Regions from separate parts of the Breoghania sp. JC706 genome, predicted to be linked through region 1. Evidence: predicted binding sites of a transcription regulator. Region 1 holds the regulator's gene; each other region holds the start of a gene.
The links. The regulator PhoB, encoded in region 1, activates phosphate uptake and scavenging genes when phosphate is short. The targets are predictions, from matches to a motif close to TGTCATNNANCTGTCAT.
Positions count from the first base shown of each region.

Region 2: phnC (phosphonate ABC transporter ATP-binding protein) is a predicted target of PhoB. The motif match lies at 1,290-1,306, and genes of this name have one in related genera.
Region 3: V2L18_RS15055 (YrbL family protein) is a predicted target of PhoB. The motif match lies at 2,092-2,108, and genes of this name have one in related genera.
Region 4: V2L18_RS20650 (esterase-like activity of phytase family protein) is a predicted target of PhoB. The motif match lies at 1,526-1,542, and genes of this name have one in related genera.

Region 1 covers NZ_JBANCG010000002.1:25,256-28,889, reverse strand. The annotation lists gene V2L18_RS03345 (aspartate aminotransferase family protein) at 1-207, opposite strand, end outside; gene V2L18_RS03340 (GcrA family cell cycle regulator) at 575-1,093, shown strand; gene phoB (phosphate regulon transcriptional regulator PhoB) at 1,401-2,099, opposite strand; gene phoU (phosphate signaling complex protein PhoU) at 2,141-2,860, opposite strand; gene pstB (phosphate ABC transporter ATP-binding protein PstB) at 2,910-3,634, opposite strand, start outside.
Region 2 covers NZ_JBANCG010000006.1:110,399-114,032, forward strand. The annotation lists gene phnL (phosphonate C-P lyase system protein PhnL) at 1-554, shown strand, start outside; gene V2L18_RS13730 (DapH/DapD/GlmU-related protein) at 551-1,180, shown strand; gene phnC (phosphonate ABC transporter ATP-binding protein) at 1,371-2,216, shown strand; gene phnD (phosphonate ABC transporter substrate-binding protein) at 2,273-3,271, shown strand; gene phnE (phosphonate ABC transporter, permease protein PhnE) at 3,409-3,634, shown strand, end outside.
Region 3 covers NZ_JBANCG010000006.1:421,184-424,817, reverse strand. The annotation lists gene V2L18_RS15060 (glycine--tRNA ligase subunit alpha) at 352-1,311, shown strand; gene V2L18_RS15055 (YrbL family protein) at 1,411-2,046, opposite strand; gene V2L18_RS15050 (LemA family protein) at 2,434-3,000, shown strand; gene V2L18_RS15045 (DUF2207 domain-containing protein) at 3,055-3,634, shown strand, end outside.
Region 4 covers NZ_JBANCG010000011.1:121,603-125,236, forward strand. The annotation lists partial or broken gene V2L18_RS20640 (quinone oxidoreductase) at 1-432, opposite strand, end outside; gene V2L18_RS20645 (LysR family transcriptional regulator) at 527-1,387, shown strand; gene V2L18_RS20650 (esterase-like activity of phytase family protein) at 1,587-2,897, shown strand; gene V2L18_RS20655 (SDR family oxidoreductase) at 3,105-3,634, opposite strand, start outside.

The sequences.
Region 1 (3,634 bases):
CAGATTTGAGACGTGCCACAGTTTCGCCGCCTGTTCCTGCAGAACAGTGACGAGATGGGGGTGGGCATGTCCCAGAGAGTTCACGGCGATGCCGGCGGCGAAATCGAGGAATCGTCGGCCGTCGGACGTCTCCAGCCAGCAACCCTCGCCCTTCACGAAGGCCAGCTCACTACGCGCGTACGTTCCAAAAAGTGCCGACGAACTCATCGTCCGATCCCCAAAAATGAGGGCCAAAAACAAAGCGTGCCGCCAATGTGGCGGCACGACAGCGAAGGCTCTATATACACCGTCGTGGCGCGGGAGTGTCAATGCAAAGCTTGACCATCTGCTTTGCTCGAAAATGGCGAAATGTCGCCCCTGCTAATCTGGGGAAAACTACGGATTTCCGCCGTTTTTACGTCCCTCAGGGTTGCAGGCGCTTTCCGCCATATTGTATTGTTCGCCCACTCAGACACGATATCTCGTGCGGCGGACCGGGTTCGCAACCAATCTGTTAATTCTGACAGACGCCAACCGGCGCCTGAGTATGAAGTATATCCGTTGAGAAGCGGCTATCCGGCGGAGTTGTTATCTAATGTCTTGGACAACCGAACGCGTCGACCTTCTGAAGAGGCTATGGTCAGAAGGCTTGAGCGCAAGTCAAATCGCCACCGAACTCGGTGGCGTTACACGAAATGCCGTCATCGGCAAGGTTCACCGTCTGGGTCTTTCCGGGCGCGCCAAGACCGCCGCGGCCCCGGCCAAGCCGCGCCGCACGCGTCCCGCGACGACGGCGGCGCCCGCCCGCCCGGCGGCGCCGGCGGCACCGCGCACGATCGGCGCGACGGCTCTGAAGACGGAAGCGGCGCCTGTCGCGGCGGTGGCGACGCAGCCGGCCCCGGTGGCCGAGCTCGTCATTCCCCAGGAGCAGCGGGCCACGATCCTGCAGCTCAACGAGCGCACCTGCAAGTGGCCGATCGGCGACCCGAGCACCGACGATTTCTATTTCTGCGGCCGCAATTCGGAGCCGGGCGTCCCCTACTGCCCGCACCATTGCCGGATCGCCTACCAGCCGATGAACGACCGCCGCCGCGACAAGCGCGCCCGCGGATAAGGTTTCGGCTTCGACAGACGATTTTCAGAGAAACGGTCGCCCCCGGGCGGCCGTTTTCTTTTTTGGGCCGGTAATTGGCGGGGGAATTGACGCACGCCGCCGCCGCGCACCTTCCAAGGTTCGGTTTCCAAATCAGGAATTTCCTCCGTCATTGCCCGGCTTTGTCCGGGCAATCCATCTCCGGCTGCAGCATGCATGGAGGGCGCTGGATCACCCGGACTGCGCCGGGTGATGACGGAAGAGAAATTGTGAAATGCGGCCGATCACAAGACCGGCCGAGCTCGCGCCATGCGCCACGCGTCCCCCCTTACGAGGCCACCGCGAACTGGTCGTTGAAGGCGTAGCCGGAGCCGCGCACGGTGCGGATCGGGTCCTTCACCTTGCCGCGGTTGATCGCCTTGCGCAGACGGCCGACATGGACGTCCACCGTGCGCTCGTCGACATAGACGTCGTGGCCCCACACCCCGTCAAGAAGCTGCTCGCGGGAGAAGACGCGGCCCGGCGCCTGCATCAGGAATTCCAGCAGGCGGAACTCCGTCGGGCCCAGATGGATCTCGCGGCCGGAGCGGTAGACGCGGCGGGTCTCGCGGTCGAGCTCGATATCGCCGGAGCGCAACTGGGAGGAGACCACCCCCGGCTTGGAGCGACGCAGGATGGCCCCGACGCGGGCGATCAGTTCGGGAATGGAGAACGGCTTGACGACGTAGTCGTCGGCGCCGGTCGAAAGCCCGCGAATGCGTTCCGCCTCCTCGCCGCGCGCGGTGAGCAGGATGATCGGCAAACGGCTCGATTCCTCGCGCGCCCTGAGCCGCCGGCACAGCTCGATGCCGGACAGGCCCGGCAGCATCCAGTCGAGCAGCAGCAGATCGGGCTGCGCCTCGCGCAGCATCACCTCGGCGTCGTCCCCGCGTGCGCAGGTCTCCACCGCGTACCCTTCCGCTTCCAGATTGTATTGCAGAAGCAGTCTGAGCGGTTCCTCATCCTCTACGATCAGGACCTTCGGCATTCCAAGCGTCTCCAGCCTCTCTCGATTAACCGTCGGACGTGTCAGTCGTCATTGTCGCCGTCGACGGCCGCGATGTCGATTTCGTCCGTGCGCGGGCGCTCGTCGGTGAGCTGCTGGCCGGTAATCATGTAGTGGACGTTCTCGGCGATGTTGGTTGCGTGATCGCCAATGCGTTCGATGTTCTTGGCGCAGAACAGGAGGTGCGCGCAGAAGGTGATGTTGCGCGGATCTTCCATCATGTAGGTCAAGAGCTCGCGGAACAGCGAGGTGTAGAGACGGTCGATCTCCTCGTCACGCTCGCGCACCGCCTTGGCGGTTTCCGCATCGCTCTGCATGTAGGCGTCGAGCACGGTCTTGAGCTGCACCATGGCGAGTTCGGCCATGTGCTCCACGCCGATCGCCAGCTTCTTGGAGCGCAGTTCGCCGCCGATGGCGATGACGCGCTTGGCGATGTTCTTGGCGAGATCGCCGACGCGCTCCAGCTCGTTGCAGGTGCGCATGGCCGCCACGATCTGGCGCAGGTCGCCGGCCATCGGCTGGCGGCGGGCGATCATCAGGACGGCCTGGTCCTCGATGTGGAACTGCAGCGCATCGAGGCGACGGTCGGCCTGGATCACGGCCTGCGCAAGCTCGCCATCCATGCGCATCAGCGCGGTGATGGCGTCGTTGACGATTGTCTCCGCCAGACCGCCCATCTCGGCGATCTTGCCAGCAAGCTGCTTCAGATCCTGGTCGAACGCGGTGACGATATGTTCGGACATTCTTGTTTCCTCTCGTACGAATGACGGTCCGGCGCGGATCGCCGTGGCGTCATCCGAAGCGACCGGTGATGTAATCCTGCGTGCGCTTGTCCTGCGGACTGGTGAAGATATCGTCCGTCGGGCCTTCCTCGACCAGATTGCCGAGGTGGAAGAAGGCGGTGCGCTGGGAGACGCGGGCGGCCTGCTGCATGGAGTGGGTGACGATGACGATGGTGTAGTTCTCACGCAGCTCGTCGATCAGTTCCTCCACGCGCGCGGTGGCGATGGGATCGAGCGCGGAGCACGGCTCGTCCATGAGGATGACCTCGGGGCTGACGGCGATGGCGCGGGCGATGCACAGGCGCTGCTGCTGGCCGCCGGAAAGACCGGTGCCGGGCTCGTCGAGCCGGTCCTTGACCTCCTCAAACAGTCCCGCCTTCTGCAGGCTGGTCACCACGATCTCCTCCATCTCGGTCTTGTTCTTGGCAAGACCGTGGATGCGGGGACCGTAGGCGATGTTCTCGAAGATCGACTTCGGGAAAGGGTTCGGCTTCTGGAAGACCATGCCGACGGAGGCGCGCAGTTCCACCACGTCCACCTTGGGATCGTAGATGTCGGCCCCCTGAAGGGTGATCTTGCCGGTCACCCGGCAGCCCTCGATGGTGTCGTTCATGCGGTTGAGGCAGCGCAGGAAGGTCGACTTGCCGCAGCCCGACGGGCCGATCAGTGCGGTGACCTCGTTGGCGCGCACGTCGAGATCGACGCCGAAGAGCGCTTGCTTTTCGCCGTAGAAGA
Region 2 (3,634 bases), on a different contig from region 1:
TCCTGAAGATGATCTACGGCAACTACGGCGTAGAGGCCGGCCAGATCATCTGCGCCTGCGAGGATGGCAAGCTCATCGACATCGCGTCTGCCGATGCCCGGACGATCCATGCGCTGCGCCGTCGCACCATCGGTTATGTCAGCCAGTTCCTGCGCGTCGTCCCGCGCGTCTCCGCGCTCGACGTGGTGGCCGAGCCGCTGGCCGCGCAGGGCGCAAGCCACGAGGAGGCGCGCCGTCGCGCGGCCGAACTGCTCGCCCGCCTTAACCTGCCTGAAGCGCTGTGGGATCTGCCGCCCGCGACATTCTCCGGCGGCGAGCAGCAGCGGGTGAACATCGCGCGCGGCTTCATTACCGACCACGCCATCCTGCTGCTTGATGAGCCCACCGCCTCGCTCGATGTGCAGAACCGTGCCGTGGTCATTGATCTCATCGCGGAAAAGAAGAAGGCCGGCGTCGCCATGCTCGGCATCTTCCATGACAGGGATGTGCGCGAGGTTGTGGCCGACCGCGTCATCGACGTCGCGGCCTTCTCAAGACGGAGCAATGCGGCATGACGAAGCTGTCCGAAACCCCGGACGTCCACGAAAGCGCGGAGGTCGTCGCCTCCACGCTCGGGCGTTACACCGCCGTGGGCGAGCGCTGCCAGGTCACCGAGAGTACGCTCGGCGACTATTCCTATCTCGTGCGGGACTGCGAGATCTGGGCCTCCGATATCGGCAAGTTCTCCAATATCGCCAGCCACGTGCGCCTCAACGCCACCAACCATCCGATGGAGCGCGCGACGCTCCATCACTTCACCTATCGCGCGGGCGACTATTTCGATGACGCGGAGCACGAGGCCGATGTCTTCGACCGGCGTCGCGCCAACCGGGTGCGGATCGGGCACGATACCTGGATCGGGCACGGCGTGACCGTGCTGGCCGGCGTTACGATCGGCAACGGTGCGGTGATCGCCGCCGGTGCCGTGGTGAACCGGGACGTGGCGCCCTACACGATCGTCGGCGGGGTGCCGGGCAAGCCGATCCGCCGCCGTTTCCCTCAGGAGATCGCCGATCGGCTCGAAGCGCTGGCTTGGTGGGACTGGTCGCACGAGAGCCTGCGGCATGCCCTCGACGACTTCCGGTATCTCCCGATAGAGGCGTTCCTCGATCGTTATGAGGCCAATCCGCCCATGGCATGACGCAGTGGAAGTGCGGCGCGATTTGCCGTGTTGCTCAAGTTCGTCAACAAGTATCTGGAAGTTAAATCGAAATCGGTGCTGGTGGTTATTTTACGGCATCGTTTTCAACAGTCACGCAACCGTCACAAAAGCGAGACACAGGTGCAACAGATACGCGCTACCCACAGTGAGCAAAACACGGGATGCTCACATGGTTGCCGTATCGATTGACGGACTGACGAAAACGTTCGGCCGCAAGCGCGCTCTCGATGGCGTAAGCGTCGAAATCCCGGCCGGTCAGATGGTGGCGCTCATCGGAGCTTCGGGCTCCGGCAAGTCGACCCTCATCCGCCATATAGCCGGGCTCGAACGCGGCGATGCCGGACGGATCGCCATTCATGGCCGGGAGATCCAGTCCGCCGGCAAGCTCTCAGCGGAAGCGCGCGACATGCGTCGCTCGATCGGCGTCATCTTCCAGCAGTTCAATCTGGTTTCCCGTCTTCCGGTCATCACCAATGTCCTGATCGGCTTCCTCGGCCAGATCAGCCGGTTGCGGGGCACGTTGGGTTTTTTCTCGGAGTCGGAGAAGCAGGCAGCGATGCGTGCGCTTCACCGTGTCGGCATTTCCGAACAGGCGCGTCAGCGCGCCTCCACCCTCTCGGGCGGCCAGCAGCAGCGTGCCGCGATCGCCCGCGCTCTCGTCCAGGGTGCCCGCCTGATGCTTGCTGACGAACCGATCGCCTCGCTCGACCCGGCCTCGGCGCGCCGCGTCATGGAAATTCTGGCGGGTATCAACAAGGAAGACGGCATGACCGTCGTCGTCTCGCTGCATCAGGTCGAATATGCGCGCCGCTACTGCCCGCGCACCATCGCCATGAAGGACGGAGCCATCGTCTATGACGGCCCCTCCGTGGCGCTCGACACCGCCTTTCTGAAAGAACTCTACGGCGAAGCCTCCGAAGAGCTGATCCTGCCGGATGCCCCGGTTCAGGACCGGCTCCGCGAGCGGCCCGTCGTGGCCATCGGCTCCGGCGCACCGGCGCTGGCAACTGCCTGACCGGATACGTCGGGCCCATTCGTCCACATGCCCAAACCGTCCAGATGGAGGACAGTATGAACGCGTTTTTCAAGGGGGCCGCAGCGGCCGCCCTCGCCCTTTCGCTCGGCACCGCCGCGCACGCCGAGACGAGCGAAATCAACTTCGGCATCATCTCCACGGAATCGCAGCAGAACCTGAAGCCGCAGTGGGACCCGTTCCTTGAGGCGATGGAAAAGGCGACGGGCATGAAGGTCAACGCCTTCTTCGCCTCCGACTATGCCGGCGTCATCGAGGGCATGCGTTTCGGTAAGGTCGATGCCGCCTGGTTCGGCAACAAGTCCGCGATGGAAGCCGTCGACCGCTCCGGCGGCGAGGTCTTCGCCCAGACCGTCGATGTCGAAGGCAACCCGGGCTACTGGTCCGTCCTGCTTGCCCAGAAGGACAGCCCGCTGAACTCGCTCGACGACGTTCTCAAGTGCGACAAGTCGCTGAACTTCGGCATCGGCGATCCGAACTCAACGTCCGGTTTCCTGGTGCCGACCACCTTCATCTTTGCCAAGAACGGCATTGATCCGAAGGAGTGCTTCAAGACGGTGCGCAACGCCAACCACGAGACCAACGCTCTCGCGGTCGCCAACGGCCAGGTCGATGTTGCCGCCAACAACACCGAAAACCTCGCGCGTATCGAGAAGACCAACCCGAAGGCCTTCGCCAACCTCAAGGTCATCTGGAAGTCGCCGCTGATCCCGGCCGATCCGATCGTGTGGAACAAGAAGCTCGATCAGGCCACCAAGGACAAGCTCTACACGTTCTTCATGAGCTACGGCCGTCTCGGCACGCCGGAAGAGGTGGCCAAAGCCCGCAAGGTGCTGGCCGGTCTCGCTTGGGCTCCGTTCAAGCCCTCCTCCGATGCCCAGCTCTACGCAATCCGCGTGATGGCCATCACCAAGGACATGTTCAAGATCCAGGCGGACGACAAGTTCTCCGCCGAGGAGAAGGCCGCCAAGCTCAAGGAACTGGCTGCGGAAAAGGCCAAGTACGAGAAGCTGATGGAGACCGTCCCGCAGGTCTGATCCTGCGCCATGCGCGCTTATCCCGGCGGCGGCACGATACGTGCCGCCGTTTCGGGGCGGATGGGCCACACGAACACACTCCCACCCCGGTCCCCCAAAAGCACGAACCCGCTCGCCCGCAACCCCCGGAAATCCTCATGACGACATCCACCCCGACCGCCGCGCCGCAGACGATCGCCTTGCCGCCCAAGGATCTTTCGCGCAGGCTTTACGCCTATGTCGTGTGGGGGGCACTGGCGATCGCGCTCGTGTGGAGTTGGGCGCCGGCGGAAATGGGCCGGTTCACCTATCTCTTCAGCGATTCCGGCAACATGGCGGAATACGCGTCAGGCTTTCTCAGCCCGAATTTTCATGACTGGGACT
Region 3 (3,634 bases), on a different contig from region 1:
GGCTATCTGATAGCTGCAATGCGGGTCCTTCGGCAGGAGCTCTGCGCGCGGTTCCGGGCGGTTCGGACGCCGATGATGCGTCGGGGGCTGCCCCGGCGCACCGGTCGGGCTGACGATACCGATGGGCTGCGGGCGGGCGACCCCTCCGCCTCCCCCTTGCGCCTCGCCGCCTCCTGAAGCCGCACCGGCGCTTCCTCCGCCGGCGCCGTTTCCACCGGCTCCGGCCTGCGCTGCGCCGCCGTCCCCCCTCCACCCTTGACCGGGTAGGGGGCCGCCGATAGTGTCCGCGCGCCGATTGCGCCTTCCGCGACGCATTCACGGCCGTCCGGCACTCTCAGGATTATCGAAATCATGCCTATGGAAACCGGGGCGGAGGAAACTGCCGCCTATCTCAGCCCGCAGCGCTCTTTCCAGGGGCTCATCCTCACCTTGCAGCGTTTCTGGGCCGACCAGGGCTGCGTGATCCTGCAACCCTATGACATGGAAGTGGGCGCGGGTACCTTTCACCCGGCAACGACGCTGCGGTCTCTGGGACCGCGCCCGTGGAAGGCCGCCTATGTGCAGCCCTCGCGCCGGCCGACGGACGGACGATACGGCGAGAACCCGAACCGGCTGCAGCACTACTATCAGTTTCAGGCCATCCTGAAGCCGTCGCCGGAGAACCTGCAGGAGCTCTACCTCGCCTCGCTGGCCGCCATCGGCCTCGACCCGGAGGTCCACGACATCCGCTTCGTCGAGGACGACTGGGAGAGCCCGACGCTGGGTGCCTGGGGGCTCGGCTGGGAATGCTGGTGCGACGGCATGGAAGTCTCGCAGTTCACCTACTTTCAGCAGGTGGCGGGCTTCGAGTGCGCGCCGGTCGCCGGTGAACTCACCTACGGGCTTGAACGGCTGGCGATGTACGTGCAGGGCATCGACAACGTCTACGACCTCAATTTCAACGGCCGCGAGGGCGACGAGAAGGTCACCTATGGCGACGTCTTCCTGCAGGCGGAGCAGGAATATTCGCGCCACAATTTCGAGTATGCCAACACCGAGATGCTCTTCCGTCATTTCCGCGATGCCGAAGGCGAATGCAAGGCACTGCTGGAAGCCGGCGAAAAGGCGATGGAAGAGGCTGGCGACGGGATTCACAAGCTGGTGTTCCCCGCCTACGACCAGTGCATCAAGGCCTCGCACTGCTTCAACCTGCTCGATGCGCGCGGCGTGATCTCGGTGACGGAGCGCCAGTCCTATATCCTGCGCGTGCGCGAGCTTGCCAAGGCCTGCGGCGCAGCCTTTCTCAAGACCCGGGCCGGCGGCGCGCAATAGCCGCCGGAGGCCGCGTCACGCGCCGTTCCGGTTCGAGATCCGTTGAGAGATGGCCGGCATCCGCAGGCACGCAAAGCAGGGACTGGGCCTTGAGCGGCTTCAGGCCTGGTTGAGCCTTGCAAGGCTTTCGGTCAGCGGCCCGCACAGACGCTCGAAACGGCGCTGCACCTTGCGTCGCCGCACGCTGGAGAACAGCGTGGAGACCGGAATGAATTCCTTGTTCTGACGGAACTTCAGGTCATAGGCGACAAGGCGAAAACCGTCGCCATTGCGCACGAAGCCGATATTGCCAGGCTCGTCGCATGACGCCAGGATCGCATAGCGCTGGCAGAAGCGCGCAAATTCGGTGACCTCACGCAGAACGAATTCCGCCTCCAGCGCAGCCGGTCCCTCGCCCTTCATGATCGTGAGCAGGCTGACAGGCCCATCGCCTTCGCTGCCGCGCACGAGATCGAAGCACAGGCCGCTGCCCAGATCCGTTTCCACCGGGCCGTGCATCTTCGGAAAGTAGCGCTCCAGCGGAACGCCCGCGCCGGCGAGATCGCAATAGTGGTCGTATTCGCGGCGGTTGGAGTCCACTGCACCACGTCTAAAGAAACGCTCGATGCGGCCGTGATGGCGCGTGTCCTTACGACGCTTGAGGACCTTGACGCACTTGGTGGCATCGTCAGGATGAAGGTAGCAGTGCCGGAAATCGCCCGATGAAAGCGGTGCCCGCCCCGATAACACTATCATATTGTTCTGTTTTCTGTTTTCGATGTCACCAAAATGTCATTTAAAATGACAAAAAGATGACAAACATCGCAATCATCGTTGCGTTGGTGCGGCGAAATGTCACAGTCCGTGGGGTGGGATTGTGGGGTTCGGCGGACAGCCGCACGGCCAGAAGCCCGGCGGCTGCCGCAAGGCATGAGGCTTCCCGCAAGACTTGCGGAGGCACGCCGGGACAGCGGTTCAGATCGCGGTTCAAATGCGCCGAGGTGTTATCCAGATCACATGACAACGCTCGTCCGACTGACTAGCTTCGAACCGATGCGAAGCTTCTGCGTTGCGAATGCGGGCGATATCCGCCCCTTGTGATGCCCGCAAAGGCGCGTGGCCCAGCCCGTTTGGAGACCCGTTATGACCACATGGATCGTCGTCGCCGTGATCGCGGCGATCGCTCTCTACATCGTGTCCCTCTACAACCGCCTCGTTCGGCAGCGACAGATGGTGCGCGAGGGATGGAGCGGCATCGATGTGCAGCTGAAACGCCGGTTCGACCTGATCCCCAACCTGGTGGAGACGGTGAAGGGCTACATGACTCACGAGCGCGACACGCTCGCCGCGGTCACCCACATGCGCGCGCAGGCCGGCAACGTGCCGTCCGGCGACGTGGCGGCGCGGGCTCAGGCCGAAGGGCTGCTCGGCGCGGCGCTCGGGAGGCTCATGGCGGTGGCGGAGAGTTATCCGGACCTGAAGGCGTCAAACAACTTCCTCGAATTGCAGGGCGCACTGGACAAGGTCGAGCACGAACTCCAGATGGCGCGACGCTATTACAACGGCGCGGTGCGCGACCTGAACGTAATGGTGGAATCCTTCCCCTCCAACCTGGTGGCAGGCCAGTTCGGCTTCTCCAAGGAGGACTATTTCGAGATCGAGGACGCCTCGCAACGCGCCACCCCGAAAGTCAGCTTCGACGCAGGCTGAGCGAACCAATCGAAGGCCCTTGCCGGAATGCCCCTATCCCGACGCCCCGCCGCGCTGCCCGGCCTTGTCGCCGCGCTGCTGATCGTCCTGACGACTTTTCTTGCAGCGTCTGCCGCCCCCTTGCGGGCCGAAGAGCGCATCACCTCCTATGACAGCACGATCCGCATCGCGCGCGACGGCACGTTAGAGGTTACCGAAACCATCGTCGCCGATGCGGAGGGCCGCGACATCAAGCGCGGCATCTATCGCGACTTCCCGCTCGTTTTCGAGGACGCGGACGGACAGCGGCACAAGGTCGGGTTCAAGCTGCTTTCGGTCCGGCGCGACGGCGCGCAAGAGCCCTACAAGGAGAACTGGAGCAGCGACGGCGTGCGCATCTATATCGGCGATCCCAATGCCATTCTCGCGCATCGCAGCCACACCTTCCAGATCACCTACGAAACGACGCGCCAGATCCGGTTTTTCGACAATCACGACGAGCTCTACTGGAACGTCACGGGCCAGGAATGGAGGTTTCCGATCGAGCATGCGAGCGCACGCGTCGTGCTGCCGGAGGGCGTGACGGCCACGAAGTGGCAGGCGTTCACCGGCCGCTTCGGCGCAACGGGCACCGACTGGACGGCCGAGGCGAAAA
Region 4 (3,634 bases), on a different contig from region 1:
GACAAGCAGCCGCGACGCGGATCCGACCGGAAAGCTCACGCTCAGCAGCATATGCGCCGTCAGTCCACGCAGCATCGAAGATGCCGCGGTCTCGAACGAGACGTCGTCCGGCAAAGGCACCACGCGCCACGCCGGCAGCAGCCGGGTTGCAGCGTAACCGCCCGGCGCGCCCGCATAAGCGACCCGATCGCCGACCCGCACGGTTCTGACATTAGCCCCCACCGCTTCCACGATTCCCGCCCCTTCCACACCCGGAACCCGCGGATCAGGCAACGGATAAAGCCCGCGCCGATGGTAGATGTCGATGAAGCTCACGCCGACAGCATGCTGGCGCAGACGGATCTCGTCAGGCCCGGGTAACGGCAGGCTCGTCTCAAAGGCCTTGAGCACGTCTGCGTCACCCGTTGCCGTCATGCGAATTTCGATGGTCATGATCTCAGTCTCCATGTGGGAGACAGAGATTGGCACCGGAGCGCTTGTGAGAATATTCCCTTTATTTCCCCATTTAATGTGAGATTATTGACAGATGGATTGGGAAAATCTCCGCCACTTTTCCGCGTTCGCGCGCTGGGGCAGCCTGGCGGCGGCGGCGCGCGCGCTTGGCGTTGAACACGCGACCGTCGCGCGCCGTATCGCAGCACTGGAGGCGCATCTCGACCTCCGGCTCGTCGACCGGCGCGGCCGGCGGCTGACACTTACGCCTGACGGGGAACGGATCGCGGCGACGGCAGGGCTGATCGAGGCCGAGGTTCAGGCCGTTGAGCGGACGGCGGCGGGAGCGCGCGCGACGCTGAGCGGCGAAGTCGTGATCAGCGCCCCGCCTTCCTATGCCGCAACCCGGCTTGTCGCACCGCTTGCGGCCCTGCGCAAGCGTCACCCGGCTCTCTCGGTCCGCCTCATCGGCGAAAGCCGCAGCGCGGCCCTTGAGCGCCGCGAGGCGGATATAGCTATCCGCCTCAGCCGTTCGCAGGAAGGCGAACTGACGATTATGAAGCTTGGCGTGATGACCTTCTACGCCTACGCAAATCCGGATTATCTCAATGCTACGCCGGACGCGGAACGCAGCTTCATCGGCTATGACGATGGCCTGATGGAACAAGCGCCACAACAGGTGCGACTGCGTGAGATCGCGAATGGCCGACCGATCGCCTTCACGGCAAGCACGGCCGAAATCCAGCTTGCCGCTGCTCAGGCGGGTGCCGGCATCGCCGTTCTGCCTGATTTCATGGTGCAGGACGATCCCACCCTTGTGGCAATGGAAGCCTACGGCGCGATCGTCCGACGCGACATCTGGCTCGCTATCCATTCCGACATGAAGTCTGTTCCGCGCATCCGCGCGACAATAGAGATCCTTCGGCACGGCCTGCGTAACACCAGCGGAGACTGACAAGAGCAGTCTTATGCCGTCCATGGCAGGCGGTCGGACGACCGTTCCGGTGGGGTGCCGGTCGCAGGACCGGGATCAATCTGTCCCGCCAGAGAAATCTCTCGAACGCGCAGGGACGCGCTCCCGCGCCCAACGTTCACGCAAGTGACATGACAAAGGCCTAGCTGTGTCCGCGTTTCGAAATTTCATGGTGTGATCGATGCTCAAAACTGCAATTCTCTCCGCCACCGGCCTTTTCGTCGTGATCGGAGCGGCCTCGGCCGCGGATGTCACGGCGCTCAAGCCCCCCGCTCTCCCGCTCGGGTCCGTGTCCTTTCCGAATGGCAAGTCGATCGATCTCTCGGTCGGCTTCGGCTCCGGCGCCTACCACCGGCCGGGCGATCCGGAAAACGTCTTCTACACGATCACTGATCGCGGGCCGAACATCGATTGCAAGGGCGACGCAAAGAAGCTCATCGGCCTCGACGAAAAAGCCATGTGCGACGGCAATCTCGACGGCAAGGTCTTCCCGCAGCCCGGCTTCACGCCGACCATCTATCAGATGACGATCGGCGATGACGGTGCGGTCAGCGTCACCGAAACGACCCCGCTGCGCGGCCAGGACGGCAAGCTGCTGAGCGGCCTGCCCAATCCGCTGACCGGAACGACGACCGAAGCCGGCTATTCTCCGGAGGGCAAGAAGATCACGTCCACGCCCAACGGCTTCGATTCCGAGGCGATTGCGCGTCTCGCCGATGGCAGCTACTGGATCGGTGAGGAATACGGCGTGTCGATCGCCCATGTGGCCGCCGACGGCAAGGTGCTGGAACGTCTCGTGCCGGCCGGGCTGGAGAGCGACTACGCCGGGGCCGACTATCCCGTGAAAGGCGCGTTGCCCGCCATCTTGATGAAGCGCAAGCTCAACCGCGGCATCGAGGGCCTGTCGGCCTCGCCGGACGGCTCGACGCTGTACTTCTCGATCCAGAGCCCGCTCGCCAATCCCGACAACGCGGCTTACAAGAAATCGCGGACCGTGCGAATCTTCAAGTTCGATCCGAAGAGCGAGAAGGTTCTGGGCGAATACGCCTATCCGCTCGACGAGCCCGCGACGTTCAAGGCGGACAGCGCCAAGAAGACGCCCAAGCAGAGTTCGGTGAAGGTGTCGGAACTGACGGCCCTTGGCCACGATCAGCTGCTGGTTCTCGAACGCATCTCCAGGACCACGAAGCTCTACAAGGTCGACCTTGCCGCCGCCAATCCCGTGCCGACCACGTTCGACGATGCGGCGCTGAGCCCCAGCCTGGAGCAGCTGGCGCCGAAAGATCTCGCCGCCGCCGGCGTCGCCGTTCTTTCCAAGACGCTGGTGCTCGACAGCGACGATCTCCCCGGCATGCCGGAAAAGATCGAGGGTGTCGCCGTAATGGATCCGAGCACGCTGATCCTGACAACCGACAACGATTTCGGCATCGCCGGCGCCGACAGCGCCATCGTCAAGGTGCATCTCGACAAGCCGCTCGCCGCGGTGAACTGAGAACGGGGTCGAAGTCGCCCAAAAACAGAAGGCCGGCGTCGAACGCCGGCCTTTTTTATTGCAGACCGATCGATCGTCTCCGTCGCGCGGTGGCAACACGGAAGACGGCCTAGCGGCCCCTCTGAGGCCGGAGGGGAAACCGCAAGGCGGCGGATACCGGAGGCTTGCCGCTGTCTCTGGAGGCTCGCCTGAACCGGTTTCGGGTCCTTACCAGGGCTGCCTTGCCGGCCCCACGGTGAACTCGTTGACCGTGGTGTCTTCCGGCATGTCGAGCGCGAAAGCGACCACTTCGGCGATCCGGTCCGGCGATATTCCGAAGTCGGCATAAAGATCCTTCATGCCTTCGGCCGTTTTCGTGTCGGTGATCGTCGTGAGAAGCTCGGTATTGATGGCCGCAGGGTAGATGGTGGCGGTCCGAATATTCGTGCCTTCCATGGCCGATTCCATGCGCAGAACCTCCATGAAGTCCCGCACGAACCACTTGGTGCCGCCATAAACGGCGCTTCCGGGATAGGCCTTCAAGCCGGCAACCGAGGACGTCGCGAGGATGTGGCCGGATTTCTGGCTAAGAAAGGTCGGCATGACCGCGGCCACGCCATTGAGCACGCCCGTGATGTTGACATCCACCATCTTGTGCCATTCGTCGGTCTTCAGCGCGGAGACCGGGCTGCTCGGCATCAATCCGGCATTCAGGAAGATGGCATCGACGCGGCCGAACGTGTCCTTGGCGAGTTTGA